Regions from separate parts of the Pseudomonas sp. CCI3.1 genome, predicted to be linked through region 3. Evidence: predicted binding sites of a transcription regulator. Region 3 holds the regulator's gene; each other region holds the start of a gene.

What was found. Region 3 encodes sigma-54, which starts transcription at its own class of promoters, with help from an activator protein. Its sites were predicted from a motif close to ANTGGCATNNANNTTGCTNT; they were not measured.
Region 1: a site for sigma-54 is predicted at 2,348-2,367, ahead of fliD (flagellar filament capping protein FliD). Genes of this name have one in related genera too.
Region 2: a site for sigma-54 is predicted at 9,906-9,925, ahead of glnK (P-II family nitrogen regulator). Genes of this name have one in related genera too.

The regions. Positions count from the first base shown of each region.
Region 1 covers NZ_JAVIWO010000001.1:920,298-930,894, forward strand. The annotation lists gene RGV06_RS04075 (flagellar hook-length control protein FliK) at 1-300, opposite strand, end outside; gene RGV06_RS04080 (hypothetical protein) at 303-620, opposite strand; gene fliS (flagellar export chaperone FliS) at 604-987, opposite strand; gene fliD (flagellar filament capping protein FliD) at 997-2,322, opposite strand; gene flgN (flagellar export chaperone FlgN) at 2,604-3,038, opposite strand; gene flgM (flagellar biosynthesis anti-sigma factor FlgM) at 3,035-3,316, opposite strand; gene RGV06_RS04105 (flagellar FliJ family protein) at 3,391-3,828, opposite strand; gene fliI (flagellar protein export ATPase FliI) at 3,992-5,311, opposite strand; gene fliH (flagellar assembly protein FliH) at 5,315-6,007, opposite strand; gene RGV06_RS04120 (FliG C-terminal domain-containing protein) at 6,018-7,073, opposite strand; gene fliF (flagellar basal-body MS-ring/collar protein FliF) at 7,045-8,718, opposite strand; gene RGV06_RS04130 (flagellar hook-basal body complex protein FliE) at 8,739-9,071, opposite strand; gene RGV06_RS04135 (sigma 54-interacting transcriptional regulator) at 9,124-10,530, opposite strand.
Region 2 covers NZ_JAVIWO010000001.1:3,312,587-3,323,183, forward strand. The annotation lists partial or broken gene RGV06_RS15070 (class I adenylate cyclase) at 1-892, shown strand, start outside; gene rnk (nucleoside diphosphate kinase regulator) at 986-1,399, opposite strand; gene RGV06_RS15080 (DUF1289 domain-containing protein) at 1,704-1,916, opposite strand; gene cyaY (iron donor protein CyaY) at 1,919-2,251, opposite strand; gene lptM (LPS translocon maturation chaperone LptM) at 2,455-2,610, shown strand; gene lysA (diaminopimelate decarboxylase) at 2,620-3,867, shown strand; gene dapF (diaminopimelate epimerase) at 3,872-4,702, shown strand; gene RGV06_RS15105 (DUF484 family protein) at 4,716-5,432, shown strand; gene xerC (tyrosine recombinase XerC) at 5,433-6,329, shown strand; gene RGV06_RS15115 (HAD family hydrolase) at 6,326-7,012, shown strand; gene sutA (transcriptional regulator SutA) at 7,183-7,509, opposite strand; gene RGV06_RS15125 (ammonium transporter) at 7,991-9,328, opposite strand; gene glnK (P-II family nitrogen regulator) at 9,363-9,701, opposite strand; gene RGV06_RS15135 (accessory factor UbiK family protein) at 10,118-10,378, shown strand; gene RGV06_RS15140 (bleomycin resistance protein) at 10,424-10,597, shown strand, end outside.
Region 3 covers NZ_JAVIWO010000001.1:2,203,698-2,214,294, reverse strand. The annotation lists gene rapZ (RNase adapter RapZ) at 1-29, opposite strand, end outside; gene ptsN (PTS IIA-like nitrogen regulatory protein PtsN) at 32-496, opposite strand; gene hpf (ribosome hibernation-promoting factor, HPF/YfiA family) at 509-817, opposite strand; gene RGV06_RS10190 (RNA polymerase factor sigma-54) at 893-2,386, opposite strand; gene lptB (LPS export ABC transporter ATP-binding protein) at 2,629-3,354, opposite strand; gene lptA (lipopolysaccharide transport periplasmic protein LptA) at 3,354-3,899, opposite strand; gene lptC (LPS export ABC transporter periplasmic protein LptC) at 3,886-4,458, opposite strand; gene RGV06_RS10170 (KdsC family phosphatase) at 4,467-4,991, opposite strand; gene RGV06_RS10165 (KpsF/GutQ family sugar-phosphate isomerase) at 4,991-5,965, opposite strand; gene RGV06_RS10160 (ATP-binding cassette domain-containing protein) at 6,258-7,067, shown strand; gene mlaE (lipid asymmetry maintenance ABC transporter permease subunit MlaE) at 7,067-7,864, shown strand; gene mlaD (outer membrane lipid asymmetry maintenance protein MlaD) at 7,864-8,331, shown strand; gene RGV06_RS10145 (MlaC/ttg2D family ABC transporter substrate-binding protein) at 8,343-9,002, shown strand; gene RGV06_RS10140 (STAS domain-containing protein) at 8,999-9,304, shown strand; gene RGV06_RS10135 (BolA family protein) at 9,420-9,659, shown strand; gene murA (UDP-N-acetylglucosamine 1-carboxyvinyltransferase) at 9,691-10,597, shown strand, end outside.

The DNA.
Region 1 (10,597 bases), 1.3 Mb from region 3:
AACCTGGGCGTTTTGCTGGCTCAGCATCATGTTCAACCACTGCTGCGGGTCCACGACAGGATCCTGTTGCAGCTCGGCTGCCGGCCCGGACTGCGCCTCGGCTTCAGCCTCGGGCAGTGGCTCGGTGGCGGTCAGCTCCACAGGCAATTCAGCCAACGGCAAGGGCGGATCGAGTTCGGGCTGCGGCGCCACGTACAACAGCGGCGCCAGATCGCCCATCACCAGGGCATCCTCGACAGGCAGGTTACGGGGATCAAAAGCGGCACCGATTCCGCCGAGCAGCGACAAAGACATGTCCATGACTAGACCTCCCCCTGCACACTATCGAGCAGGGAGTAGGCGCGACGCCCTTCCACATGTTCGGTGTGACGGCCCAACAGGCCGCCAACACGCTGGCATTCTCGCGTGCAGCCCTGCAACGCCCGGGCATGCAGGGCTTTGAGAGGCTCCAGGCGCGCCTGCAGCTCTGCGCCCAGCTCACCGGTGATTCTCAAACGCTGCAGGCCCTGGCGGATCAGCGCGTCGATTTCGCCAATGCGCGCCCAGTCCTCTGCGGCCAGCGCGGCACTGAGCAATTGCCCCAGATGATCCAGGCGGCGCAAATCAATGGTGTGAGGCATTGACACCTTCCCAGCCGTCACGAATCTGCCCCAACAGATGCACAACTTCATCAATACCGGTAACCGACAGGGACACACTGACGTCCACCAGACGGTGCAGGCAGTAGTCGTAAAGCCGTGACAGGTCCTGCACCAGCTCACCGCCCTCTTCATAATCGAGTGTGCTGTTGAGTGCGGTGAGAATATTCATGCACTTTTCCAGCGATTGGCCCTTGAGTTCGTAATGGCTGGCCTCGATGTGCCCGCGTGCCCTGCTCAGTTCATCGAGCAGACCATCGAACATCACCAGCACCAGTTCATACGGCGAAGCGGCACACACACGGACTTCAAGGTCGACTGCGCGGTACCCGTCATAGCTATCATTCATTTTTCAAAATCATCCAAACATGCTGAAGGTTTGCTCCATCGACGCCATGACCTGCGCCAATTGGGTGTATTGCTTGAGGTAACGCTGGTAGTGGTTCTGGTACTTGTTCTCCAGTTCGTCGAACTTGACTTCGACTTTCTGCAGCATGCTGTTGAGGTTGTCCTTGCGGGCCTTCATCGCTCCGGTGCTGGAGCTGGTGTAAACCGCCAGGCTCTTGTCCATGCTGTCGATCATGTTTCCCTTGCCGGAAAAGAGCTGTTCAAAAGCATCCGGGTTGGCGTCGAGCATCTTTTCAAACGCCTTGGTATCGACTTTCAACTTGCCGCTGGAATCCGCCAAAATGCCGAATTCCATCAGGGTGATGCCGTTGAACTGGGTACGCAGCACGTTGTTGACCATCGACTCGACCGCACGGATGCCCGAGTCGCCAGCCAGAGGCCCGCGTCCGCCCTTTTCTCCCCCCGCCGAAGTCAGCGTGTCGAAGGTGGCGAACAACGTATTGATCGCCGAGATAAATTCATTGAGCTTGCTGTTGGTGGCGCTCTGGTCACGGCTGATGTTCACGGTCAGCGGCTCGTCACCGGCCTGATGCACCTTGCTGAAAGTCAGACTGACGCCGTCGATCATGTCCTTGAATGTGTTGGAGCCCTGTTGCAACTTCATGCCGCTGGCGTCAGCACCCAGGTACACAATCGCGTCCTGGCCCTTGGACAGTTCCTGCCGGTTGCCCAGGCTGGCTTCCAGGGCACTGCCAGTGGCATCGGTGCGTAATTCAATGCGGTTGGCTTCGCCGGTTTCCTCGGCGCTCAGTACCATCGTCACTTCGCCGCCGCTGCGTACCAGCGTGGCCTTTACGCCCTTGTTGTCAGGGTGGGCATTGATAGCCGCCGCCAGCTCTTCCTGGGACAGGCTGCCGTCGCCATTGCTGTCGCCCGCGCTCAGGTCCACGGCAAATTCCTCGCCGTTCTGCTTGATGTAGAACGTGCCGCTGGATGCCGCATCGGTACCCAGGCCTCCGAGTGCAACCTGATGACGGCTGGCCAGTTGCTCGACAAAAAACTGGTAGCTGCCTTCCTTGGCGCTGGGGCCGAGGGTGGCACTGGCCATGCCTTCCTTGCTGAACACCGCCTGGTTGATCAGCATGCTCTTGTCGGTGCCCTTGAGCCCCTTGACCGCTGAACCGAGCGCCTTGAGCGCAGTATCCAGAGTCGTCACGGCCGCCAGCTGTGCCTTGTATTTGGTCTCGTTGCGCTGGGCCTGGGCCAGTTCACGCTGAACTTCATATTCAGCAAGAATCTTGGCCTGGGTCTGGATGTAGTTGGTATCAATTGCCATGTCTAATCTCTCCTATCCAAGGTAGTTAGCAAAGCCTATGCCAACATTTAACCTATTGATTTATAATGGTTTTTATAAAATTACCGAGAAACTCACCTTCCCCATCGCGGGTTTTCTCAGCCCCGGGTGGAAGGTGCGTTTCCGCCCTGTCGCCCACACTTAATCGTCAGGGCCTGTTTGTTGAAGGCGACCTGAACGGACAGTTGATTAATCCCTTGAGGGCAACGTGGCGGTAAACGATTGGGGGGCAGGCACCCGGTGTTGGCTGTGCACGCACCGGGTCAAAGCGAAGGGGAATACACCTGGGCACTGTCGTGACGGGCCAACTGCTGAAAAATCTCGCTGTGCATGGCCAGCAACTTGCCGTTGCGCTCATTGAGGTCTCGGCAACGCTCGACACTGACGATCAGGGTTTTCCAGGCGCGCACCAGGGTCGCGCGCCGATCGGGGGGGTACAGGTCGATCAGGCTTTGCATCGCATGGGTGTCGGTGCCCAGGTGAAACACCTCAAGCACCCGGCTGCGGCGCCGGGCACGGGCACCGGCGGCATCCATCAACGCCGAGATCTGCTCATTGGCCGTGGTGATGGCGTCACACTCGCGGGCCATCAAGGCCACTTGCAGATGGCTCATGCACCCGTGCAGCCGTGTAAACCCAGTCAGATCATCGTGCACATCCTGCTCGATAACCTTGAGCAACTGCTCGCGCTGGCTCACCGCTCGCCCCGGTGATAGGTCAGCATGGCCCCGGCCAGCGTGGCGCTGTCGCTGCTCAGCTCACCGGCGGCCAGGGCGGCCTTGAGTTGCGCGACTTTGTCCAGGTCCACTTGCGGCAATTGCCCCAGCGCCGACTGGATGCGTTCCAGGCCCGGCTTGACCGGCGCCGGTGCGCTGATCGGGGCCACAGGACCGCCCGTGCTGCGCTCGCTGCTGCCGGACGCGGCGAGCTCGGATGGCTGGCTGATGCTGATAACAGGCTGTCGAGTGATTTCCATGATGGGTTCCAGAACGGGTAATACGGTGTAAAGGCGACCCTTTGGCGAACCGCTTAAGGACAAAAGGCAAAAAATCAGCCAAACACTTCCTGCGCCTTGTTGCGCCACCAGGTCTGGCTCGCCAGACCGTCCTGGATTTTCTGCTCCTGTTGCGCCAGGGTCGCCTGCCACTGGCGCATCTTGTCCTCGATAACCTGGACCAGCACCTGCTCCTGGCGCACCACGTGCTGCAACTCGTCCTGGATGCGTTTGAGGGTCTGCTCGGCCAGTTTCAGCTCGCGCACCTGCAAATTGATCATGGCATGCAACGTCGCCTTGTACTGTTGCTGGTTGTGGCGCTGCAAGGGTGTGGTCGTGGCGCTGGTAAAGCCGCACAGTCGGGTCAACCCGGCAATGTTGTTGCGATAGCGGTCGCACAGGTTCTGCTGGTATCCGACCCGGCCCATGACCTGGCGCGCCTGGACTCCGCGCAATTGGGCCAGGCGGTTGAGCATGTTGATGCGGTTTTTCATGGCTGCATGCCCCGTTCACTCAAGCGATTTTTGCTTCTGTGGGAGCGGGCTTGCTCGCGATGATCGTCAACGATGACGCGTACTGGCTGAGTCAATGCGGCGCCCTGAAGACCATCGCGAGCAAGCCCGCTCCCACACACAAGCAGCGTTGTTTCACGACCGGTCATTTGACGATGCTCTGCAACGTGTCGATGCACAGGTTCAACGGTGCGCCGACCCCGACATCCTGACGCAGGAACCGCTCGATATTGGGTGCCAGCTTGACTGCACGATCCGTCACCGGGTCCATACCCGGGGTGTAGCCACCCAGCGGGATCAGGTCCTTGATACCCTCATAGGTGCTGCTGTACTCCTTGAACGTACGGGCCGCCCCCAGGTGTTGGCGCCCGGCCACCTGACTCATGCAGCGACTCACCGAGGCCGCCACGTCGATCGCCGGGTAGTGCCCCACATCCGCAAGCTTGCGCGACAACACGATATGGCCGTCGAGAATGGCCCGGGCACAGTCCACGATCGGATCCTGTTGGTCATCGCCTTCGGCCAGCACGGTGTAGATCGCACTCAGGCTGCCACTGCTGCTTTCCCCGTTGCCCGCACTCTCGACCAGCTCCGGCAGCATGCCGAAGACCGAAGGCGGATAGCCCTTGGTGGCAGGGGGTTCGCCCAGAGCCAGGGCGATTTCACGCTGGGCCATGGCATAGCGGGTCAGGGAGTCGATCAACAGCAGCACATGCTTGCCCTGGTCGCGGTAATACGCCGCAATGCTGTGGCACAACTCGGCGGCCTTGAGTCGCATCAACGGCGATTCGTTGGCCGGGGCCACCACCACCACGGCCTTGCGCAGGCCTTCAGGACCCAGGGAGTGCTGGATAAACTCCTGCACCTCGCGGCCCCGCTCGCCAATCAGGCCAACCACTACCACCTGTGCCTCGGTCTGGCGCGTGATCATGCCCAGCAACACACTCTTGCCCACCCCGCTGCCGGCAAACAGCCCTACGCGCTGGCCCTTACCCAGGGTCAGCAGGCCATTGATCGCCCGTACGCCCACATCCAGCGGCTCGCTCACCGGTTGGCGCTTGAGCGGGTTGACCCTGGGCAACTCGACTTGCAGGGTGTCGCGCCCGCTGAGCTTGCCCAGATCGTCCATCGGTTCGCCCAGACCATTGATCACTCGCCCTAACCACGACTCGTCGATGTGCAAGGCCTCTTCCTGCCTGGCGGCAAACACCCGCGACCCCGAACTCAGCCCCACCGGTTTTTTGAACGGCATCAAGTAGGTGATATCCCGATTGAAGCCCACCACCTGGGCATCGAGCATCTCCCCGTCAGCCTGCTCCACATAACACCGCTGCCCGGTCACCCGATGGCAACCCAGGCTTTCGAGCAAAATGCCGGACATGCGCACCAGCCGCCCGCTGACCTTGGCCAGTTGCACGGTATCCAGTGAACGCAGCGCCTCATCCAGTACAAAAGGTTTGTACACGCCTTACTCCTCGCTCAGGTTCATATGCTCGGACAGGGTCGCGACGCAGGCATCCAGACGCTGCTGGCAGCCCACGTCCACTTCGGCCTGGGGCGTCACGATGCGGCACTCCCCCAGCGCCAGCGTTTCGTTCGCCACCAGCCGCCAGCTTGCGGCGCGCTCGGGCACCAGATCCTTGATCCGTGCAAACTCCTGGGGATGCAGGTTGATGTGCACATTCACCGCCTCCAGCGGCATGGTCGACAGAGCCTCTTCCGCCAGGGTCAGCAATTGGGTGGGGTTCAGGGTCAGTTCGCAGCGAATCACTTGCTCCGAGACCTTTTTGACCAAGGCCAGCAGCTCCTGGCGACGGCTGTTTTCAAAGCTCGCCAAAAAGCTTTGCAGTTGCCGGTTGACGGCTTCCAGCGGCGCACTGGCCAGGTCAAAAGACGCTCGCCCCTGCTGGCGGCCCTGCTCCTGGCCTTCCTCTAAGCCCTGCTCACGGCCAGCGTCATAACCTTGCTGGCGGCCATGCTCCTCGCCCTGGACAAGGCCTTCCAGATAGCCCTTTTCATTGCCTTCCTGAAAGCCGTCCGCGATGGCGCGTTGCAGGGCAATCGGATCGTTTTTCCACTCCGGCGCCAAAGCCTCCGGTAACGGTGGAAAACGGTAGGGGCGCCAGTCTCGGGTCTTGCCCTTCAGTACGTTGATCGACACAGCGCACTCCTCACTCTACGGTCTGTTCACGGAACAGCTGTACCGCAAGGCCGCCTTCGGTTGCCAACTCCCGCACCACCGCCATGATTTCTTTGCGTACCTGCTCGACCCGGCTCATGGGCACCGGGCCCTGTCGACGGTTCAATGCTTCCATCTGCTGCATCTGGCGACGGGGCATGGCGCCCTGGATCGCCTTGACCAGGGCAGGTTCCGCGCCCTTGAGCGCTACCACCCACTCACTCAGGGGGATGGCCTCCAACAATGCCTGCAACACTTCCTCACTCTGGCGCGAGAGGATAAAGAAGTCATACATCTCATCTTCAATGCGCTCCACCAGGGAGGTGTCCTGGGCACGCAACAGCTCGAACATCTGGTCGCGGTTGCCCTTGTAACGATTGAGGATGTCGGCCGCCTGCTTGACCCCGCGCACTTGCGAACCCTGGGTCGAGAGCACTGACAGGCTGCGGTCGATCAGTTGCTCCAGCTCCTTGATCACATCACCGTTGATCTCACTGAGGTTGGCAATGCGGTACAGCAACTCGTCCTGACGCCAGGTCGGCATGCTCTCCAGCACTTCACCGGCCATGCCCGGAGGCAGGAAGGCCAGGAACACCGCTTGCATCTGCGCATGCTCCTTGGCAATCAGCGTGGCGAACTGCTTGGGGTCGACCCATTCGAGCTTGACCATCTTGGCGCGGATTTCCTCGCCGTAGATGCTGTCCAGCAGGCTACGGGTAATGTCACTGCCCAAGGCCTTGCCCAGCATGCCCGACAGGTAGCTGCGTGAAGCGCCCTTGATGCTGCTTTGCTCTTTGTAATCGTCGAAAAAGCGGCTTATCACCTCGGAAACCATCGGCTGCTTGACGTTGCTCAGGCGCGCCATTGCCTGGCTGATCAGCACGATTTCCTCACGTGAAAAGTGACGCAGCACCCCTGCCGAAACACTGTCACCCATACTCAGCATCAGGATCGAGGCTTGCTCAAGGGAGTTCATGGTGCGGCTCTGCGCCGTACGGGCATTAACTCCCTGCAGGGCATCAGAGGGAGGTGTTGAGATGGTTTTCATTGCGGCCTATCCACTGTTTGATCACTTCCGACACGCGTTCGGGGTCGTTTTTAGCCAACATCTGCAAATGCTCGATTTGCAGTTCCAGTCCCGAGCCCGGTGCCGGGAGACAAATTTCAGACAGCGGATTCAATCCGCCCAGTACCGACACCCGGCCTGAGTCCTCATTGCTCTCGGCGATCTTCGTCAAGGCATGCTCATTGCCCAGTGCCAGCTCGGCATCGGCCATCGGCACCAGCCCCTGCTCCTTGCGACCCATAAGGCGAGACAGTGCCGGGCGCACCACCATCAGCAGCAACAACAGGCTGATCAGGCCAAACAGGCCTATTTTGACCAGCTCATGCAGCTTGTCGTCCTGCCACCACAGCGGTTGCTCGATTGACATGTCGGCTGCGGCAAACGGGAACACACTCAGGGTCAGCACGTCGCCGCGACTGCTGTTAAAGCCCACCGCGCTCTTGAGCATGGTTTCCAGGTCGGCGCGGGCTTGCGGCGACCAGCCGCCATCTGCCTCGGCGGTGCCGTTCAACACCACGGCAATGCTCTGGCTGCGCAGACTGAACGGCGAGTATTTGACGTGGGTGACGCTCTGGTCGTAATCGAGCTTGCGATTGGATTCCTTGCGGATCGACGTCGCCCCCTTGTCGGTGCTCGTGTTGGCGGTGTTGGCCGTAGTGCCCGGCGCCGGTTTGGCGGGTGGTGCCAGCGGGCGATTGCTCAGCGAACCCGGAACCCCCAGGGCCAACTGGTCCAGAACGCTTTCATCCTGCAACACCTCATTGCGCAGGCGCGGGGTGTCGCCAAAAGCTTGAACGGTTTCTTCTTTCTGACTGAAGTCGATATCAGCCGTGACGCTGATTCGGTAGTTGCCGTGGCCCAGGATGGGGGCAAGCACCTGTTCAACATTGCCCGAGGTTTTTTGCTGGTACTCCTCGACCAACTGCCAACTCTGCGCCGGGGCGCCACTGGTGTTGAGCCCGCGGGACAACAGCGCGCCGTACTGGTCGACAACGCTCACATCCTTGCCTTGCAGCTTGGGCACACTGTTGGCCACCAGGTTGACGATGGCGCCCACCTGCTCCGGCGTCAGTTTGGCTCCCGGGCTCATCTGCAACATCACCGAAGCCTTGGCCGGCTCACGGTTGCTCACCACAAACGAGCTGCTTTCCTGCAGGGCCAGGTGTACCCGGGCATTGTCGATACCCTTGAGGGCCATGATGGTACGGGCCAGTTCGCCTTCCAGGCTGCGCTTGAGGCGCACGTCCTGGACAAACTGGCTGGTGCCCAGCGGCTCGTCCTTGTCGAACAGGTCGTACCCGGCGGGCACGGCGACCTGCACGCCCTTGGCACTGAGCAGCATGCGCGCGCGGCCCAGGTCGGCTTCGCGTACCAGAATCTGCCCGCTCTGGGGGTGCAGCTGATAGGCGATCTTGTCGGCATCGAGCACCTGCATCACGTCGGCGGCGGGGTACGCTTCCCCGGCACCGTACAGCGAGCGCATGGCGCCTTGATCGCGCCACAGGTAAAACACCACGGCGAGGGCCAGCAGGCCTGCCAGCCCGGCCATAAGCCCCAGCCCCAGACGCGGGTCAAGCTTGACCCCGCCCAGCAGCGGCTTGAGTTTATCGTTGATTGTTTGCAGCACGTTCAGCACTCACTGGTCGGTTACAGCGGCATTCTCATCACGTCATCAAATGCCGTGGTCAATTTGTTGCGCACTTGCAGCAAGGCACTGAATGCCACACTGGCTTTCTGACTTTCGATCATCGCCCCGGCCAGATCATCGCTCTGGCCACTGTCGACGGCGGCCATCGCCTTGCCCGCCACATGTTGCTGGGCGTCTACCGAGCGCATGGCCTGTTCGAACGCCGTACCGATACCGCCGCTGGCCGTTTGCTCGAACAGGACTGCGGGCTGGATCATCGGGTTTTGCACCAGGCCTTTGGCCTGCTCCATCTGGCCCAGCATGTTTTGCTGGACACTCAAAATCGAACTCATGGGTATTGCTCCACTGGGGGTTGGAATATCGGGTGAAGGTGAACGGACAGACTCAGAAAGCCGGCATCGATATTCCTTGTTCGCGCATGGCACTCAGTCGATAGCGCAAGGCGCGGGGGGTCATGCCCAGGCTGTGCGCCGCCTTACTTTTATGGCCGTCGAATTTGCGGATGGTGTCCAGCACATGCTGGTACTCGGCCCACTTGCCGGTGGCCCGCAACGCGGCCTTGCCGTCACTGGGCTCGACTTCGAGCAGCGGCAGCGGGCTGGCGCAGGCAGCCGTGGCGGCCAGCCCCAGGTCCTGCGGCTGGATGAACAGCCCTTTGCGCAGGATCAGCGCCCGTTGCAGGGTGTTTTCCAGTTCGCGCACATTGCCCGGCCAGTCATGCTGCAAGAGCGCCTGGCAGGCCTGTTCGGTAAGCAGGCAATCGGCATCTTCCTGGGGGGCGTAGCGCCTGATAAACCGCCGGGCAAGGGCCAGCACATCGTCCTGGCGCTCGCGCAACGGGCTGATGTGCAAAGGCAGCACGTCCAGACGAAACATCAGGTCGGCGCGAAAGCGCCCCTGGGCCACCTCTTCGCTCAGGTCACGGTTGGTCGCGGCAATAATGCGTACGTCCAGGGCGATTTCCTTGTGCCCGCCCAGACGCTCCACCTTTTGTTCCTGCAACACGCGCAACAGTTTGGCCTGCAGTCCCAGGGGCAGCTCGCCGATTTCGTCCAGCAGCAAGGTGCCGCCATTGGCCATTTCAAACTTGCCGCACTGGGCCGTCACTGCGCCGGTAAAGGCGCCGCGTTCATGACCGAACAACAGGGATTCGAGCATCTGCTCGGGGATGGCAGCACAATTGACCGCCACAAACGGGGCATTGTCGCCGGAGGCAAAACGGTGAATGTAGCGCGCCATCATTTCTTTGCCGGTGCCGGTTTCACCGGTAATCAGGATCGGCGCGCGGGTCACGGCCACCCGCTGGGCCATCGCCAGCAGACGGCGCCCCGCAGCCGAACACGACACAAAGCTTTCCTGGGCAGTGGCAGCCGCCGCATGGCGTTGCAGCAACGCCTTGATCTGGGTGGCACTGAACGGCGCCAGCAGGTAGTCCACGCACCCTCTTTCAAGCAGCGCGGTTGCACGTTCCTGCTCGGCGTACTCCACGACCGGAACCACACTTATATGGCGCGCATGACGAATGAAGTTTTCAGTCTCGGCATTTAGCAGTTGAACTGAAAAACCGCTGACACATACAAACACCAGGGTGGCTTGATTGAACACATGCGCTTGCAACTGGGTATAACTTTCAACACAGATTACAGGGCAGCGCTGTTCAGACAAACTGTCCACTAATATTGAATACCCTTTATTGTCCGGATGACCCACCACAATAACCGGGGGCTGTTCGGTGCGGGTTTCAAACAAAGCAGAAGTTGTATGACTGTACGAATTAATAACCGGTCTCACCGTGTATACCTGCGGTTTGGATCGCGAGTGTCTGTCGACATGAACCCTGGCACCCGGCGTGGGGAAG
Region 2 (10,597 bases), 1.1 Mb from region 3:
CCAGACCGATCAAAGCGATATGGATGTTTGGATTTGCCTGGGCCCGGACTTGAGCGATGTGGCATTGGCGGCGTTACGCAAAAAATGTCGACGGCTGGAGGTTTGGGCGGCAAGCCAGGGGATTGAAGCGCATTTCTTCTTGATTGATGCGCAGCGTTTTGCGCAGGGCGAATGTGTATCTCAGCCGAGCCACGGCGACAGTGCCAAACCTCGCAACACGTTGTTGCTCGATGAGTTTTATCGCACTGCGATCTGGCTTGCTGGGCGTACGCCGATGTGGTGGTGGGTGCCGGCGCATGAAGAGGCCCGGTACGCCGAATTTGCTCAAGGGCTGTTGGCCAATGACGTTGTTGGGTGCGATGAAACCATCGACCTCGGGCACCTGGCGCAGATTGCCCCCGGCGAATTTCTGGGCGCCGGGTTATGGCAATTGTTCAAGGGCATTGAGTCGCCGTACAAGTCATTGCTCAAGCTGTTGCTGGTGGAGGTGTACGCCAGCGAGCACCCGCAAGTGAACTGCCTGAGCCTGAGTTTCAAGCAGACGGTGTACGCCAATCGGCTCGACCTGGATGAACTGGACCCTTACGTGGTGGTGTATCGGAGGATCGAGCAGTACCTGCAGGGGCGCGGCGAGTTGCAACGTCTGGAACTGGTTCGCCGCAGCCTGTACCTGAAGGTAGGTCACAAATTGAGCGGTAGCGAGACGGGTATGCAGTGGCAGCGCCGCTTGCTGCAGCGACTGACTCGCGAGTGGGGCTGGAATGAGCAGCACCTGGCAATGCTCGACAATCGTTCCCGATGGGAGGCGCAGCAGGTCAGCCATGAGCTCCGGGCATTGGCCCGTGAGCTGAGTGTCAGCTACCGGTCTTTGAGTCAGCTTGCTCGCGATGAGCCAGTACCTGCGTGGTAACGGTGCTGGGGCAGCGCCGCGAAACCGAGCGCTACCGCTGTGACATGACTGATCCGGATGGGGTGCTAAAAGGACTTAAGCGCTGAAATCGCTTGCGGCTTTTGGCTGGTACTCAACTTCAAGCAGTTCCAGCTTCAGGGTCTTGCCACCCGGGGCTGGCCAGTTGATGTGTTGACCGACCTGCAGACCCAGCAGCGCGCTGCCGACAGGGGCCAGAATCGAAATCTTGCCTTCGTCGGCGTTGGCGTCTTTTGGGTACACCAGCGTCAGGCGGTAGTCCTTGCCACTGCTTTCTTCGCGGCAGTGCACGCGCGAATTCATGGTCACAACACCAGCAGGCACTTCTTCGTGGCCAACGATGGTTTCGGCGCGATCGAGTTCGGCTTGTAGTGCCTCAATGCCAGGAGTCGTTTCTGGCAAGCTGTCGATGAGTTGCTCCAGACGCTGTACGTCCAGGCGGGTGAGTATGAGTGGGGTTGGGGTGCTCATGACCTGGCAGACTCCTTTTTTCTGCACGAAAAAGCAAAACCCCGCCGGAATATGGCGGGGTTTTGACGAACCTCGTTAGTGCGAGGCGTACCCGGACACTACCACAGCAAAATAAATACACAAGCCGGGTGGGGTTTTGCTGTTTGCCCCGGAGCTGATTGCAACTGGCGATTATTTGTAGCAGCTGCCGCAGGCTGCGATCGGCGACGCAGTCGGCGTAAAGTCAGGTTGCGCGGTGTGTCAGTTAAGCAAAGGACTCAGGTTTTACGATTGCTGCACAATCGGACGCAGCCTGCGGCAGCTGCTACGGGAGCATTTGCCGCAGTTGAGCCTGTTTACAAATTACCCGGCGCCGCTGGTCGTCTGCCGAGCGCCATTCGCGAATATCTTCGACGTGGCGAAAACAGCCCAGGCAGACTTTGTGTTCATCCAGCCGGCAGGTGCTGATACAGGGGGACGGCACTGCCGGACTGACGTTGCTGTAGAGCGGTTTTGCAGGTTTAGCAGAAGCGGTCACTGTCAGATCTCTTCAAATTCCAGCTCGGCTCCAGCGTGTTCCAGTGTCAGGCGCTGGACCATTTCGCTGAGCAGTTCGTCGGTTTTATCGCACTTCCACGAGCTGCGCTTTTCATCGTAGTCGAAGTGGAAACCGCCGCTGGGAGCAGCCAGCCAGAGCTGTAGCACTGGCGCCTGACGGCTGAAGATCAGGGCTTTGCCATTCTCGAACTTGATCGTCAGGATTCCCGCGGAATTCTCCACATCTACATCCAGATCACAGTCGTCGAAGATGTCTTCCAGATTTTCCTGGGTGGCATCGACCAGATCGTGAAAACGGGCTTCAGTCAAACTCATGGTGGAACCTCGTAATATCTAGTCATGCTCGGAGCTCGCAAGATACGGGCGCTCCAGGCCGATTGCAAACCCCATGACAGCCTTGTGCCCGCCACCACTGATCATCCAGACAGGGCGTCACGCTCGGCCGCTCTGTTGCATAGGCAAGCTGGTGGGTGCTCGGTATACTCGGGCGCAATTAATGCTTTTCAAAGGATTTCGCCATGAAGCGCCTGATCTCTTCTATTGCTGCGCTCGTCGCGGTCGCCTGCCTTGTTTCTGCCTGTGGTCAAAAAGGACCGCTGTATCTACCCGATGACAGCAAATCCCCTGAAGACCAAGCGAAGTCGTCGCAATCGCAATCGCACAAGCACCAATAAGGGAACACCATGGACGCTTTTAATTACCGGGACGGCGAGCTGTTCGCCGAAGGTGTTGCGCTGACGGCCATTGCCGAACGTTTTGGCACGCCGACTTACGTTTATTCCCGGGCGCACATCGAAGCGCAATACAACGCTTACGCCGATGCCCTGAACGGCACGCCACACCTGGTGTGTTTCGCAGTCAAGGCCAACTCCAACCTGGGTGTGCTCAATGTCCTGGCGCGTCTGGGCGCCGGTTTTGACATCGTGTCCCGTGGCGAGCTGGAGCGTGTACTGGCCGCTGGCGGCTCGGCCGACAAGATCGTGTTTTCAGGTGTAGGCAAGACCCGTGATGACATGCGTCGCGCCCTGGAAGTCGGCGTGCACTGTTTCAACGTCGAGTCCACAGACGAACTGGAGCGCCTGCAGGTTGTGGCCGCCGAAATGGGTGTTCGTGCACCGATTTCGCTGCGCGTGAACCCAGACGTTGATGCGGGCACGCACCCGTACATCTCCACCGGCCTCAAAGAAAACAAGTTCGGTATCGCCATCGCTGACGCCGAAGATGTCTACATCCGTGCTGCGCAGTTGCCTAACCTGGAAGTGGTCGGCGTCGATTGCCATATCGGCTCGCAACTGACCACCCTCGAGCCCTTTATCGATGCTCTTGATCGCCTGTTGGCGCTGATCGATCGTTTGAGCGATTGCGGCATCTACCTGCGCCACATCGACCTGGGTGGTGGCCTGGGCGTGCGTTATCGAGATGAAGAGCCACCTCTGGCTGGCGATTACATCAAGGCCGTGCGCGAGCGCATCGAAGGGCGTGACCTGGCGCTGGTGTTCGAACCGGGCCGCTTCATCGTGGCCAACGCGGGCGTGCTGCTGACTCAGGTCGAGTACCTCAAGCATACCGAGCACAAAGACTTTGCCATTGTCGATGCGGCAATGAACGACCTGATTCGTCCGGCGCTCTACCAGGCATGGATGGACGTGACCGCGGTTCGCCCGCGTGATACCGAGGCTCGTCTTTACGACATCGTCGGCCCGATCTGCGAAACCGGCGACTTCCTGGCCAAGGACCGCCAACTGGCCCTGGCTGAAGGCGACCTGCTGGCTGTGCATTCGGCCGGTGCTTATGGTTTTGTCATGAGCTCGAACTACAACACCCGTGGCCGCGCCGCCGAAGTTCTGGTGGATGGTGATCAGGCGTTTGAAGTACGTCGTCGCGAGACCGTAGCCGAGTTGTTTGCTGGCGAAAGCCTGCTGGCGGAGTGAACCCATGTTGCTGCGTTTTACCAAAATGCACGGCCTGGGCAATGACTTCATGGTTCTCGACCTGGTCAGCCAGCACGCGCACATTTTGCCCAAGCATGCCAAGCAATGGGGCGATCGGCATACGGGCGTCGGTTTTGATCAATTATTGATCGTTGAGGCGCCGAGCAACCCGGAAGTGGATTTCCGTTACCGGATCTTCAACTCAGACGGTTCTGAAGTTGAGCAATGCGGTAACGGTGCGCGCTGCTTTGCGCGCTTTGTGCTCGACAAGCGTTTGACCACCAAGCGTCAGATCAAGGTCGAAACCAAGAGCGGCATCATTGAGCTGAACGTGCGCAGTGATGGGCAAATCAGTGTCGATATGGGTCCGCCGCGCCTGATTCCAGCCGAGATCCCTTTTGTAGCCGACGCTCAGGCGTTGAGCTATGAGCTGGATGTTGACGGCCAGACTGTTGAGTTGGCAGCCGTGTCGATGGGCAATCCCCATGCAGTGCTGCGTGTCGACGATATCAACGCCGCGCCGGTGCATGAGCTGGGACCAAAAATTGAACATCACCCGCGCTTTCCGGCACGGGTCAATGTCGGCTTTCTTCACGTGGTTGATCGCCAGCGCGGACAGTTGCGGGTTTGGGAACGTGGCGCCGGGGAAACCCAGGCCTGCGGTACCGGGGCGTGTGCCGCCGCTGTGGCTGCAATCAGCCTGGGTTGGATGGACTCGCCGCTGATCCTCGATTTGCCGGGGGGCCGTTTGTCCATCGAATGGGCAGGTCCTGGCCACTCCGTGATCATGACCGGCCCGGCGATGCGTGTTTACGAAGGACAAGTCCGTTTATGAGCGAGCGTAACTGATGACCGACAAAACGCAGCCTTCAGAACTCGATGTACCTGTGGATAACTCGCCCGCTGCAACTGTGGAGGCGTATCTGCAGGAACACCCGGACTTCTTCGGTCAGCGCGAAGAGTTGCTCCTGTCGATGCGCATTGCGCATCAGCGTGGTGACACCATTTCGCTGGTGGAGCGTCAACTGGAGCTGCTGCGTGGTCGTAACATCGAGATGCGTCATCGCTTGTCGCAGTTGATGGACGTGGCCCGCGACAACGATCGCCTGTTCGAAAAAACCCGTCGCCTCAACCTCGCCTTGATGGACGCCACCAGTCTTGAAGAACTGGTGATTGCCGTCGAAGACAGTTTGCGCCAGGACTTTCAGGTGCCTTTCGTCAGCCTGGTGCTGTTCGGTGACAACCCGATGCCGGTCGGGCGTTGGGTCAGCGGCGCAGATGCGCAGCGTGCATTGGGTGGCTTGTTGACTGAAGGCAAGACGGTCAGTGGCAGCCTGCGCGAGCATGAGCTGGACTTCCTGTTTGGCGAAGAGCAACGCAAGCAGATCGGTTCGACGGCGGTAGTGGCACTCAATCACCTTGGGTTACACGGTGTATTGGCGATTGCCAGTCGTGATCCACAACACTACAAAAGCTCGGTGGGTACGCTGTTCCTCGGCTATATATCCGAGGTGCTGGGTCGGGTCCTGCCGCGCTTTACCAACGCTTTGCGCTCGGTGCGCTAGATGGAACGGCAACTGGACGCTTACTGCATTCACCTGCGCAGTGAGCGCCAGGTGTCGCCCCATACGCTTGAGGCTTACCGCCGCGACCTGAACAAGGTGCTGGCGTTTTGCGCCAAGGAGTCCATCGTCAGCTGGACGGCACTGGATATCCAGCGCATGCGCCAACTGGTTTCGCGTCTGCATCAGCAAGGTCAGTCCTCGCGCAGCATTGCGCGTCTGCTGTCAGCGGTGCGCGGGCTTTATCACTACCTCAATCGCGAAGGCGTGTGCGAACACGACCCGGCAAACGGACTGGCTCCGCCCAAGGGCGAGCGCCGACTGCCTAAAACCCTGGATACCGATCGTGCCCTGCAATTGCTGGAGGGCAGAGTCGAGGAAGACTTTCTGGCCCTGCGCGACCAGGCCATTCTGGAATTGTTCTATTCGTCGGGGCTGCGCTTGTCGGAGTTGACCGGGCTTGATCTGGACCAGCTGGACCTGGCCGATGGGCTGGTCGAAGTGCTCGGCAAGGGCAGCAAGACCCGGGTTCTGCCCGTCGGCAAAAAGGCCCGTGAGGCGCTACAGGCGTGGCTGGCGCTGCGCGCGTTGGCCAACCCTGGTGACGGCGCCGTATTCGTCAGCCAGCGTGGTACGCGCCTTGGGCCGCGGGCCATTCAATTGCGGGTCAAGGCCGCCGGTGAGCGTGAGCTGGGGCAGAACCTGCACCCGCATATGCTGCGCCATTCATTTGCCAGCCACTTGCTGGAGTCCTCCCAGGATTTGCGTGCCGTGCAAGAGTTGCTCGGGCATGCGGACATCAAAACCACGCAAATCTATACTCATCTGGATTTCCAGCACTTGGCATCGGTCTACGACAGCGCCCACCCAAGGGCCAAACGCAGTAAGGACAGTGAATGACGATTGAGCTGATTACCTTCGACCTGGACGACACCTTGTGGGATACCGCCCCGGTGATTGTCAGCGCCGAAGCCGTTTTGCGTCACTGGCTTGGCGATAACGCACCAAAATTGGGCGTCGTTGATGTGGGGCATTTCCAGGCGATTCGTGAACGGGTGTTGAATGAAGAGCCACAACTCAAGCACCGGATCAGCGCGCTGCGTCGGCGGATCCTGTTTCATGCGCTGAACGATGCGGGGTACGTGAACGCCGCGGCGTTAGCTGATGATGCGTTTGAAGTCTTTATTGAGGCGCGTCACGCATTGGACGTGTTCCCCCAGGCTGAACCGACCCTTGTTGCACTGGCCCGTGATTACAGCTTGGGCGTGGTCACCAATGGCAACGCCGATGTACGGCGAATCGGCTTGGGGCACCACTTCAAATTTGTGCTGTGTGCTGAAGACATCGGCATCGCCAAGCCGGATGCGCGCCTGTTTCACGAGGCGTTGTTGCGCGGTGGCGTGGCGGCGAGTGCAGCGGTGCACGTGGGCGATCACCCGGGAGACGACATTGCCGGAGCCCAGCAGGCGGGCTTGCGAGCGGTGTGGTTCAACCCGGGCGGCAAGCACTGGGACGGCGAGAAGGCTCCGGATGCCGAGATTGGCTGTTTGAGTGAGTTGCCGGCGGTGTTGAAGCACTTGTAAGTGTGGGAGCGGGCTTGCTCGCGATGCAGACAACGCGGTTTGCCTGTCAAACCGCGTCGCTAACATCGCGAGCAAGCCCGCTCCCACAGGGTCATGTCAGTCTTCTTTCCGTCACCCACAAAAAAACCCGCAGCGACGGCGGGTTTTTTCTTCAAGCAAACAGCTTGCCCTTAGATAGGGCGGCTGCCGTACTTGTTGTCAGGCTTCTTGGGTGGGTCGGCCACCACATTGGCCTCAACTTCCTGCACTTTGCCGCCTTTGGACAGAAACTCTTCCATGGCGCGAGCCAGAGCATCACGCTCCTTGTTTTTGGCTTCTACACTGGGCAGGTCATCGACCGACACGGCAGCCTTTGATTTGCCTTTGGCCGCAGGGGCCGGCGTATCTTCGCCACCATCGTCGTCTGCAACGTCCTCGGCGGCCGTTTCCAGGCCCTCTTCGGTATCGTCGTCTTCGCCTACTTCGAGGTCATCATTTTCCAGATCGTCGTCGCTCATGTTCTACCCCATGACATACGTAAAGCAGATTAGTTATAGACCAGTTGTGGCAACTGTCGACCACTACTGGTGAAAAAGTAGCCTTGGGCAAACCGCGGCTCACGCCTCTTCATCGTTGTAAGGTGAAGAGGGCTTGTCGCACACCGCTACCATCACGGCGTGCGCTTGAATAAACACCTTGCCAGGCGCCCAGTGCCAGATGCTCCGGCAGCACGGATCACGGGCCTTGAAAGCGTCGGGAGATCATCCTCGCCTTCGTCGTACTCGAGCATTGTTTCCTGCCCTTGGGCGCGCATTCTAGCGTGCTGAATAAAAAAGCAAAGCAGCTAATAGTCGAGTTGTGTCGCAAGTACGGGTGGCATTCACAAGCGTAGAACTTGGTGAACCCTTTAACCTGTGGGGCAAATCATTCCATTGCCGAGAATATCGTCTTTTTATGAGCAAAAAAAAACCCGGCACGCCGGGTTTTTTATAGGGATATTTACAGGTTGTAGCCACGCTCGTTGTGCTGAGCCAGATCGAGGCCCACAGCCTCTTCCTCTTCAGTCACTCGCAGACCCATCACTGCATCCAGCACTTTGAGAATGATGAACGTCACAATCGCAGTGTAGATCACAGTAAAGGCGACGCCCTTGAACTGAATCCAGACTTGAGCCGGGATGTCGGTCACGGTGCCAAAGCCACCCAGTACAGGGGCAGCAAATACACCTGTGAGGATGGCGCCGACGATGCCGCCGATGCCGTGTACGCCGAACGCATCCAGTGAGTCGTCGTAGCCCAGTTTGCGTTTGAGGCTGGTTGCACAGAAGAAACAGATCACGCCAGATGCCAGGCCGATCACGACCGAGCCCATTGGGCCGACAGTGCCCGCAGCGGGAGTGATGGCCACCAGGCCGGCTACCACGCCGGAGGCGATGCCCAGTGCGCTTGGCTTGCCGTGGGTAATCCACTCGGCAAACATCCAGCCCAGTGCAGCGGCAGCGGTTGCGATCTGAGTGACCAGCATTGCCATGCCAGCAGTGCCGTTGGCGGCCGCTGCGGAGCCGGCGTTAAAGCCGAACCAGCCGATCCACAGCATGGCGGCGCCCATCAGGGTGTAACCGAGGTTGTGCGGAGCCATTGGGGTGGACGGATAGCCTTTACGCTTGCCGAGCACGATGCACGCTACAAGACCTGCGATACCGGCGTTGATGTGCACCACGGTGCCGCCTGCGAAATCGAGGACACCCCAATCCCACATCAGACCGCCGTCGCCACTCCATACCATGTGCGCAATCGGTGCATACACCAGGGTGAACCACACTCCCATGAAAATCAGCATGGCCGAGAACTTCATACGCTCGGCAAAGGCACCGACGATCAGTGCCGGGGTGATGATGGCGAAGGTCATCTGGAAGGTGATGAACACGGCTTCAGGAAACAGCGCGGTAGGTGAGGTCAGGCTTTCAGGCGTGACACCCACCAGGAAGGCTTTCCCGAACCCGCCAATGAACGAATTGAAATTGGTGACGCCCTGCTCCATGCCCGTTGTGTCGAACGTGATGCTGTAGCCATAAATGACCCACAGAATGCTGATCAGACCGGTAATGGCGAAGCACTGCATCATCACGGAAAGAATGTTTTTGGAGCGCACCATGCCGCCGTAAAACAGCGCCAGGCCGGGAATGGTCATAAACAGCACCAAAGCGGTAGCAGTCAGCATCCAGGCGGTATCGCCCGAGTTGAGGACTGGAGCAGCCACTTCGTCTGCCGCCATGGCCAGGCCAGGCATTACGACAGACAGCAGGGCTCCGAGCCCTGCGATTTTACGCAGAGTCATAGTGTTTTCTCCTGGGGCGTTGGGGTTTGGCGGCTTAGATTGCGTCGGTATCGGTTTCGCCGGTACGGATGCGAATAGCCTGTTCCAGATTGACCACGAAAATCTTGCCGTCACCAATCTTGCCGGTGTTGGCAGCCTTGGTTATCGCCTCGATAACCCGATCAAGATCCTTGTCGTCAATGGCGACATCAATCTTCACCTTTGGCAGAAAATCGACCACGTATTCCGCGCCGCGATACAGCTCGGTGTGGCCTTTCTGCCGGCCGAAGCCTTTGACCTCAGTAACAGTAATGCCTTGTACGCCGATCTCAGACAGCGACTCGCGCACGTCATCCAACTTGAACGGCTTGATAATGGCGGTGACTAGCTTCATGAAACTTCTCCCGAATTGGTGGACTTGCCCCAGGAAAACAAACCCGGCTCAAGTCTAAGCGCAGTGCCTGGCTTTGTAACGCGTCGTCAGCCTTCTTCAGGCTGTACAACGTGTGTAAATCGCTGGTGACGAAAACACTCCCTGAACCACCTGCCGCACTGCCTTCGTCACAGCTACTGCATCAGTGCATGAGTCATATACGCCTAAGCAGAAACCTTGCCATGTCTGGAAAAATCAACAATTACAGCGGTTTAGAAGAAGTTGATGGCTTTTTGCCTGATTTGTCGGGATGTTTGTGCTCGATGATGGTGCGCAGCCTGCAGGGAAGGTGCGCGAAAAACGTGCAGAAAGCCCTCGGCAATTCGCTCCAACACCCCGTGATACACTCGGCGTCACCCGTTTTAAGGACTTTATCCATGCTCGCGCCCAAAGATTTTCTCGACGCCCTTGGTGGCCACGCCTCCCGTTTGTTCAGTGGCGAAACCGCGCTGCCGCGCAACGAAATCGAAAGCCAGTTCAAAGCCTTGCTGCAAAGTGGTTTCAGCAAGCTGGATCTGGTGAGTCGCGAAGAGTTCGACAGCCAAATGGTGGTTCTGGCCCGTACCCGTGCTCGCCTTGAAAGCCTGGAAGCCAAAGTGGCCGAAATGGAAGCCAGGCTGCTGCCGCCTGCGCAATAACGCTCGAAGCCGGTGCGTCGCTCATTGAAACAAGGATGTTTGAGTATGTTGGTGATGAATCCGCTGGTTCCCGAGATGATCGTCTCGGACCTTTCGCGCAGTCTGTCTTTCTACTGTGAAGTACTCGGTTTCAGGATCGAGTATCAACGGCCCGAGCATCACTTTGCATTTTTGTCGTTCCATGGCAGCCAGTTGATGCTGGAGCAGGATGACCTTGAA
Region 3 (10,597 bases):
GAGCGTCCGCTGACAATTACTAAGCGCATGATTAATGACCGTTCTGTACGTCCAGAACAACCTGATACAACGCTTCGTTGCTGGGTGCGGTGCGCAGTCTTTCGCGCACGTCTTTACGATCGAGCATGCTGGCAATCTGCCGAAGCAGTTCCAGGTGTGCATCGGTTGCCGCTTCTGGCACCAGCAAAACGAAAAGCAGGTCGACCGGCGCGCCATCGATGGCGTCGAAATCTATAGGGGCGTCGAGGTGAAGCAAGGCGCTTACAGGCGACTCACAGCCCTTGAGGCGGCAATGGGGTATGGCGATGCCGTTACCAAAACCAGTGGAACCCAGTTTTTCACGGGCGATAAGGCTCTCAAAAACATCCTGCATTTCGAGACCAGGCACTTCGCGGCTGATCAGGTTGGCAATGTGTTCGAGTGCGCGCTTTTTACTGCCGCCCGGCGCGTTCACCAAGGAACGGCCGGGGGTCAGGATACTTTCAAGTCGGATCATGGGTAGGGAGTATTAACGACCGGTCGCGCCCTGGAGCAGGCTTTGGGTCTTTTCCTTATGCTTTTTCAGTTGGCGATCAAGCTTGTCAGTGAGCAGATCAATGGCGGCATACATGTCGTCATGCTCGGCGTTGGCAACGACTTCTCCTCCATGGATATGCAAGGTAGCTTCGATTTTCTGTTTCAGTTTTTCGACCGCCATCGTTACCTGTACGTTGGTAATCTTGTCGAAATGACGCTCAAGTCGGTCGAGTTTTTCGCCGATGTAAGCGCGTAGCGGTTCGGTGACTTCCAGTTGGTGTCCACTGATGTTGACTTGCATACAGTTTCTCCTTTGATGCCATTGCATAAAGTGGCAGGCCGAGCAGCCTGCCACTGAAACGCCGGGGTCCGTGGCTTACATCAAACGCTTGCGTTCGCTCGAAGGCGCTATCCCTAGGGATTCGCGGTACTTGGCGACGGTGCGACGGGCTACCTGAATACCTTGTGCCTCCAGTAAACCAGCGATCTTGCTGTCACTCAACGGCTTTTTCTGATTTTCAGCGGCAACCAGTTTTTTGATGATGGCACGGATGGCAGTGGAGGAGCATTCGCCGCCTTCAGAGGTGCTGACGTGGCTGGAGAAAAAATACTTCAGCTCATAAATACCACGCGGGGTATGCATGAATTTTTGTGTGGTAACACGCGAAATGGTGGATTCGTGCATGCCCACTGCTTCTGCGATGTCATGCAGTACCAGTGGCTTCATGGCCTCGTCGCCATACTCCAGAAAACCGCGCTGATGCTCGACGATTTGGGTCGCCACTTTCATCAGGGTTTCGTTGCGGCTCTGCAGGCTTTTGATAAACCAGCGCGCTTCTTGCAGCTGGTTGCGCATAAAGGTGTTGTCGGCACTGGTGTCGGCACGGCGCACGAAGCCTGCGTATTGCGGGTTCACCCGCAGGCGTGGCACTGATTCCTGGTTGAGTTCTACCAGCCAGCGTTCGTTATCCTTGCGCACGATCACGTCCGGAACGACGTACTCGGCTTCGCTGGACTCGATTTGCGAGCCGGGGCGCGGGTTGAGGCTTTGTACCAGTTCGATGACCTGGCGCAGCTCGTCTTCTTTGAGCTTCATGCGGCGCATGAGCTGGCTGTAGTCGCGTGCGCCCAGCAAGTCGATGTAATCCGTGACCAGGCGTTTGGCTTCGCTCAGCCACGGCGTCTTGGCCGGGAGCTGGCGCAATTGCAGCAGCAGGCACTCGCCAAGATTACGAGCACCAATGCCGGAGGGTTCGAATTGCTGAATGCGGTGTAATACGGCTTCAATTTCGTCGAGTTCGATATCCAGCTCAGGGTCGAACGCTTCGAGAATCTCTTCGAGGGTTTCGTCCAGGTAGCCCTGGTTATTGATGCAGTCGATGAGGGTTACACCGATCAGTCGGTCGGTGTCGGACATCGGTGCAAGGTTCAACTGCCATAGCAAGTGGCTTTGCAGACTCTCGCCAGCAGACGTACGGGTGGTGAAGTCCCACTCGTCATCGTCGTTGCTTGGCAGGCTGCTGGCGCTGGTCTGATAAACATCCTCCCAGGCCGTGTCCACAGGCAGCTCGTTGGGGATGCGGTCGCCCCAGTCGCCGTCTTCCAGGTTGTCTACAGTCTGTGCGGACTCCTGATAGGTGGGCTCCTGAACGTCGGTATTGGGTTTTTGCTCGATGTTGTCGGCCAAGGGGTCTGCATTGTCGAAGTCGTCGCCTTCTTCCTGGCGTTCGAGCATCGGATTGGACTCCAGGGCTTCCTGGATTTCCTGTTGCAGGTCGAGGGTCGACAATTGGAGCAGGCGGATGGCCTGTTGCAGCTGAGGTGTCATAGTCAGCTGCTGGCCCATTCTCAGGACTAGCGATGGTTTCATGGCAGGGGCTTAACACCTTATTCGCCGGCGCACATGGCGCCATCCACTACAGGGCGCGTGAGCGCCAAACATAAGCAAATTATATGCCTGAAACCGGTGCGTTTGCCTAGGGGGCGTTCTCAATTAGTTTCCACGGCGATGGGCAAACCAATTTAGAGCGCGCCAATGAGCGGCTGGGCAATAAAAATCATGGGGACTTTTTACTGCCCCTGGTGCTCTGGCAACACGCTCCATGCCTGGATTTACAGGCGGAACTCGTGGCCCAGGTAAACTTCTCTCACCAGTTTGTTGGCAAGAATCGTTTCTGCATCACCTTCAGCGATCAACTGTCCGTCGTTCACGATATAAGCGGTTTCGCAGATATCGAGTGTTTCGCGCACGTTGTGATCGGTGATCAGCACGCCAATGCCTTTGGCCTTGAGGTGATGAATGATTTGCTTGATATCGCCCACCGAAATCGGGTCAACCCCGGCGAACGGCTCGTCGAGGAGGATGAACTTGGGCGCAGTGGCCAAGGCGCGGGCAATTTCGACCCGGCGACGTTCACCACCCGACAGGCTCATGCCCAGGTTGTCGCGGATGTGGTTGATGTGGAACTCCTGCAGCAGGCTTTCCAGCTCTTTGCGCCGACTGGCCTTGTCGAGCTCCTTGCGTGTCTCGAGGATCGCCATGATGTTATCCGCTACAGACAGTTTGCGGAAAATCGAGGCTTCCTGCGGCAAGTAACCAATGCCGGCGCGTGCGCGGCCGTGCATCGGTTCGTGGCTGACATCCAGATCATCGATCAGGACGCGACCCTGATCGGCATGCACCAGGCCGACAATCATGTAGAAGCACGTAGTCTTGCCCGCACCGTTAGGGCCGAGCAAGCCCACGATTTGCCCGCTGTCGATCGACAGGCTGACATCACGTACTACCTGACGGCTCTTGTAGCTTTTGGCCAGATGCTGGGCTTTCAGAGTTGCCATTACTGGGCCTTCTGCGGGTCGGTTTTCTTCTTGGGCTGGATCACCATGTCGATGCGTGGGCGAGGCGCTGTTACCTGGCTACCATTTGCACGACCGGCGTTGGCGACTTGTTTCACCGTGTCGTAAACGATTTTCTCGCCTTCGGTGGTGTTGCCGTCGTTGATGACTTTGGCCTTGTCGATCAGCACGATGCGATTTTGCGGCGCATGGTACTGAATGGTCACGGCGTAAGCCTGAACCGGTTTAGGATCTGTGGCTTTTTGCAGTTGCTCGAAGTAAGCCAGGTTGCCTACGGAGGTCACCACGTCGATTTCGCCCGCTGCGTTACGGGTGATGGTGACGGTGTTGCCGGTGATTTTCATCGAGCCCTGGGTGATGATCACATCGCCCTTGTAGGTGGCGATGCCTTGCTTGTCATCCAGTTGTGCTTCGTTGGCCTGAATGCGGATAGGTTGCTCGTTGTCGTTCGGCAGAGCCCAGGCGCTCACGCTTCCCAGTGCTGCGCTCAAGCTGAGCAATAAAGGGAGGGTTTTAACGAGACTCATACTGTCCTCTTACGTTGGACAGCAGGTCCATCCTGCCGTCTTTCAAATATGCTTTCATTCCCTTGCCAGTAGTAACGCCGCCAGCACCGTCGATTCTAACGTCTCGCTCGGTCTGCGCATATTGCTTCTGCGGGAATACAGTCATGCGTGTACTGGTAATAATAGTGGTGCGTTTTTTCTCGTCGGTACGGGCTATGCGCACCGAGTCGATCAGCTCGACCTCGGTACCGTCCGGATTGACTTCGCCGCGCTCACTTTTCACGTCCCATGGGTAAGCCGTACCGCGATAAAGCTGCATTTTCGGGTTGGTCAGTTGAGTGACCTCCGAGGCTTTCAAATGTTCAAGCTTCTCGGAGGTCATCTCGTACTGCAGCTTGCCGTCGGGCAGAAACTGTAGGCTGCGTGCGTTGGTTGCGAAATAGTCGATAGCATTTTCGTCAACGGCCACGGTCGGGGCGTCGAGAAAGCGTTCTGGCCTGATATTCCAATAGCCAACTGCTGCAAACAGCGAAGCAATGACCGCGAACAGCAGTATTTGGCGAATCTTTTTGCTCAGCATATAAAGCTCTATAGGTAGGCGGCGTGGGCTGCGTCCAGGCTGCCCTGGGCACGCAGAATCAGCTCGCAGAATTCGCGGGCGGCACCTTCGCCACCACGTGCCTGGGTAACGCCATGGGCGTGCTCGCGAACAAAACTTGCGGCATTGGCTACTGCCATGCCAAGGCCGACGCGACGGATAACCGGCAAGTCAGGCAAATCGTCGCCCAGATAGGCAACCTGTTCATAGCTTAGGTTGAGTTGGCCAAGAAGCTCGTCCAACACCACCAATTTATCTTCCCGGCCCTGATAGAGATACGGGATGCCCAGATTTTGCGCGCGGCGTTCGACTACAGGGGTTTTGCGACCGCTGATAATTGCGGTCTGAACACCGGCCGCCATCAGCATTTTGATGCCTTGGCCGTCGAGGGTGTTGAATGTTTTGAATTCGCTGCCGTCTTCGAGAAAGTACAGGCGGCCGTCGGTCAACACACCGTCAACGTCAAAAATGGCAAGCTTGATGCCCTTGCCGCGCTTGAGAAGGTCCTGGGTCATTACATTACTCCTGCGCGTAGCAAATCGTGCATGTTCAAGGCGCCAACCGGGCGGTCTTGCTTGTCGACAACAACCAGTGCGCTGATTTTGTGGTCTTCCATGATCTTCAGGGCTTCGGCTGCCAGCATGTCGGCGCGGGCGGTTTTGCCGTGGGGGGTCATGACAGCATCGATGGTTGCGTTGCGGATATCGATTTCGCGGTCCAGGGTGCGGCGCAAGTCACCGTCAGTGAAAATCCCGGCCAGACGGCCATCTTCTTCAATGACGACAGTCATGCCCAGGCCCTTGTGGGTCATTTCCATCAACGCTTCTTTGAGCAGGGTGCCACGCATGACTTGCGGCAACTCATCGCCAGAGTGCATGACGTTTTCGACCTTGAGCAGCAAACGGCGGCCCAGTGCTCCACCAGGATGGGAGAAGGCAAAGTCTTCGGCCGTAAAACCACGGGCTTCGAGCAGTGCTATGGCCAGTGCGTCGCCCAGCACCAGGGTGGCCGTGGTGGAGGAGGTGGGCGCTAGGTTTAGCGGGCAGGCCTCCTGGGCCACGCTTGCATCAAGGCTCACATCGGCAGCCTTGGCCAGGGGCGACTGCGGATTTCCCGTCATACTGATCAATTTGATGCCCAGGCGCTTGATCAAAGGCAGCAAGGTGACGATTTCGGCGGTTGAGCCGGAATTGGACAGCGCGAGGATGATGTCATCGCGGGTGATCATGCCCATGTCACCGTGGCTGGCTTCTGCCGGATGGACGAAAAAAGCCGTGGTGCCGGTGCTTGCCAGGGTGGCGGCAATTTTGTTGCCTATGTGCCCTGACTTGCCCATGCCGACCACGACTACCCGGCCTTTACTTGCCAAAATCATCTCGCAAGCGCGTACAAAATCTGCGTCGATATGAGTCAGCAAGCCCTCTACGGCTTCCAGTTCGAGGCGGATGGTACGTTGGGCAGATTGAATCAGGTCGCTGGATTGGCTCATGGTTGAAGTCGGGTAGCCTGAGAAAAGGCAACGATTATAGCGGTTATGTGGCGTTCCCTCACGCTTGATCGCAGTGCTTTATTGCCTGCATAGGTAAAGTGTTCGTGTGTTTACAGAAAAACCGTCTTTATTTCGCTGTATTGAGGCTTAACCGGCACTCCTTCGGTCTTGGGCGGTCACTATGAGCAGTGGTATAGTTCGCCGCCAGTTCGGCCCGCCAGGGAACGCGTGCTTCTTGATAAGAAGTTTGGTGTCCGGGTGAGAGGCAGAGGCTGCATCGCAAGGAGTTTAGATGAGCGCCGATAACGCCTACGCGGTCGAGCTGAAGGGAGTGTCCTTCAAGCGCGGTACGCGCAGCATCTTCAATAATGTCGATATTCGAATTCCCCGTGGCAAGGTCACGGGAATCATGGGCCCGTCGGGCTGCGGCAAAACCACACTATTGCGCCTGATGGGCATGCAACTGCGTCCCAGCAGCGGCGAAGTGTGGGTCAACAATCAAAACCTGCCGACTCTGTCGCGCAGTGATTTGTTTGATGCCCGCAAGCACATGGGTGTGTTGTTTCAGAGTGGTGCGCTGTTCACTGATCTGGATGTATTCGAGAACGTTGCCTTCCCGCTGCGGGTGCATACCCAACTGCCTGAAGAAATGATTCGTGACATCGTGCTGCTGAAATTGCAGGCGGTGGGCTTGCGCGGGGCTATCGATCTGATGCCCGACGAGTTGTCCGGCGGCATGAAGCGTCGGGTGGCCTTGGCGCGCGCGATTGCCCTGGATCCGCAAATCCTGATGTATGACGAACCCTTCGTGGGCCAGGACCCTATTGCAATGGGGGTGCTGGTACGGCTGATTCGTCTGCTTAATGATGCGCTGGGTATCACCAGTATTGTGGTGTCGCACGACCTGGCTGAAACCGCGAGTATCGCTGACTACCTATATGTAGTCGGTGATGGTCAGGTGCTGGGGCAGGGGACGCCTGAAGAATTGATGAACGCCGATAACCCGCGCATTCGTCAGTTCATGACCGGCGATCCGGATGGCCCGGTTCCGTTTCACTTTCCGGCGTCGGACTACCGAACCGATCTACTGGGGAAGCGCTGATGCGCAGACATTCATTAATGGACCGTATCGGCTTGTTTGGTCGAGCCGGAATCGACATCGTCTCGGTGCTGGGGCGGTCGACGATTTTCCTGTTTCATGCACTGCTTGGGCGGGGCGGTCTTGGCGGCGGGTTTGGGTTGCTGATCAAGCAACTGCACTCCGTTGGCGTCATGTCGCTGGTGATCATCGTGGTGTCCGGCATATTCATCGGCATGGTGCTGGCGCTGCAAGGTTTCAGTATTCTGTCCAGCTATGGTTCCGAGCAGGCGGTTGGGCAGATGGTGGCCCTTACTCTGTTGCGTGAGCTGGGGCCGGTGGTGACCGCTTTGCTGTTCGCCGGGCGGGCAGGTTCTGCGTTGACCGCTGAAATCGGCAACATGAAATCGACCGAGCAGTTGTCCAGTCTGGAAATGATTGGGGTCGACCCCCTCAAGTACATCATTGCGCCACGGTTGTGGGCCGGGTTTATTTCCCTGCCTGTGCTGGCGATGATTTTCAGTGTGGTCGGCATTTGGGGCGGTTCATGGGTTGCAGTGGACTGGCTGGGTGTCTATGACGGCTCGTACTGGGCCAATATGCAAAATAGCGTGACCTTCAGTGGTGACGTACTTAACGGGATCATCAAAAGCATCGTCTTTGCTTTTGTGGTGACCTGGATTGCCGTGTTTCAAGGTTATGACTGTGAGCCCACATCAGAGGGGATCAGCCGTGCCACTACCAAGACCGTGGTGTATGCCTCTCTGGCAGTACTCGGGCTGGACTTCATTTTGACTGCCTTGATGTTTGGAGATTTCTGATGCAAAACCGCACCATGGAAATCGGTGTCGGCCTGTTCCTGCTGGCTGGCATCCTGGCTTTGCTACTGCTCGCCCTGCGGGTCAGCGGACTGTCCCCGACCGCCAGTACCGACACCTACAAGCTGTATGCCAATTTTGACAACATTGCCGGCCTGACCGTGCGCGCCAAAGTCACCATGGCGGGCGTGACCATAGGCAAGGTTACGGCGATTGATCTGGACCGTGACAACTACATGGCCCGTGTCACACTGCAGCTCGAAAAAGCGGTGGATAACCTGCCGACCGACTCGACTGCGTCTATTCTCACAGCGGGCCTGCTGGGCGAGAAATACATCGGTTTGAGCGTGGGTGGCGAAGACACTGTGCTCAAGGACGGTGGCACCATTCACGACACTCAGTCGTCGCTGGTCCTTGAAGACCTGATCGGTAAATTCCTGCTCAATACCGTTAGCAAAGACGCCAAATAAGGAGCTTTAAGATGATTTCTCTCTTGCGCCGTGGCCTGTTGGTAATTATGGCTGCAGCCCTCCCTCTGGTGGCGAACGCGGCACCGGGGCAGTCTGCTCACGACATCGTTTCAGACACGACAACCCGGTTGCTGGCTGACCTAGCTGCTAATAAAGAGCAGTACAAGCAAAGCCCGAGCAAGTTCTACGATGCCTTGAACGGTATTGTCGGACCGGTGGTGGATGTCGACGGTATTTCCAAAAGCATCATGACCGTGAAGTACTCGCGCAACGCGACCCCCGCGCAAATGCAACGCTTTCAAGAGAACTTCAAGCGCAGCCTGATGCAGTTCTATGGCAATGCCTTGCTTGAGTTCAACAACAAGGGCATCACCGTTTCGCCCGCCAAGGATGAAAGCGGGGATCGCACCAGTGTCGACATGACCGTCAAAGGCGATAACGGTGCCATTTACCCTCTGTCCTATACCCTTAACAAGGTGAATGGCGAGTGGAAGGTGCGCAACGTGATCATCAATGGCATCAACATCGGCAAGTTGTTCCGTGATCAGTTCGCCGACGCCATGCAGCGCAACGGCAATAATCTGGATAAAACCATCGATAACTGGGCTGGCGAAGTTGCCAAGGCCAAGGAAACTACCGATGCGGCTTCGCCCAAGGCTGCAGGCCAATGAGTGAAGCGGCTGTAACCCTGGCCGGCGAGAGTGAGTTGCGCCTCTGTGGCGTGCTCGATTATCAGACCGGCCCTCGTTTGCGCACAGAAGGCCAGGCCCTGATCAAAAAAGCCTTGGCCAAGGCATTGGTCGTTGACTGCTCGGGTGTCACAAAATCCAGCAGCGTCGGTTTGTCGCTGCTGCTGTGTTACATCCGTGATGCGCAAGCCCTGAACAAGCCATTGAGCATTCGTGACATGCCCGAAGACATGCGTGAAATCGCCCAGGTCTCGGGCTTGACCGAGCTGCTGGCACATCATTAATAGCCACGTGTAGAAAAGTCCCCCCGTCAGAGTCCTGTTGTACGGGGTTCGCAGGCGCGGGGCTTTTTTGTATGATGGCCGACCCGCGCGCGTTAGGCGCCGATTGAGGTTGAGCATGCAGGCCGTAGAAGTGAAGAGCTTTCTTGAGGGAAAGCTGCCTGGAACCCAGGTAGAAGTTGAGGGCGAAGGCTGCAACTTTCAGCTGAACGTGATTAGTGACGAACTGGTGGCCCTGAGCCCGGTCAAGCGTCAACAAAGCATCTATGCCCATTTGAACCCGTGGATTGCTGATGGCAGCATCCATGCGGTCACTATGAAATTCTTCAGCAGCGCGGCCTGGGCCGAGCGCACCTGAGCCCCCTGAGCCCATTGGCGTCGAGATTGTTATGGATAAATTGATTATTACCGGCGGTGTTCGTCTAGATGGCGAAATCCGCATTTCCGGGGCGAAGAACTCCGCCCTGCCGATTCTGGCAGCGACCTTGCTGTGCAATGGCCCGGTCACTGTGGCCAACCTGCCGCACTTGCATGACATCACCACCATGATCGAGCTGTTCGGTCGCATGGGCATTGAGCCGGTGATCGATGAGAAACTCAGCGTCGAAATCAACCCGAACACCATCAAAACCCTGGTTGCGCCGTACGAACTGGTTAAAACCATGCGTGCTTCGATCCTGGTTCTGGGTCCGATGGTTGCGCGCTTCGGTTATGCCGAAGTTGCCTTGCCAGGCGGTTGCGCCATTGGTTCGCGTCCGGTTGACCTGCACATCCGCGGCCTTGAAGCCATGGGCGCAGTGATCGACGTTGAGGGCGGCTACATCAAGGCCAAGGCTCCGGAAGGCGGCTTGCGCGGTGCCAACTTCTTCTTCGATACCGTCAGTGTGACCGGTACTGAAAACATCATGATGGCCGCAGCTCTGGCCAATGGCCGCAGCGTCTTGCAGAACTCTGCTCGCGAGCCTGAAGTCGTCGACCTGGCCAACTTCCTGAACGCCATGGGCGCCAAGGTCAGCGGTGCAGGCACTGACACCATCACCATTGATGGCGTTAAAGAGTTGCACCCAGCAACTTACCGCGTGATGCCGGACCGTATCGAAACCGGTACTTACCTGGTAGCTGCTGCCGTGACCGGCGGCCGCGTGAAGGTCAAGGACACCGATCCGACCATCCTCGAAGCCGTTCTTGAAAAGCTCAAGGAAGCGGGTGCAGAAATCACCACCGGTGAAGACTGGATCGAGCTGAACATGCACGGCAAGCGCCCTAAAGCGGTGAACGTGCGTACGGCTCCGTACC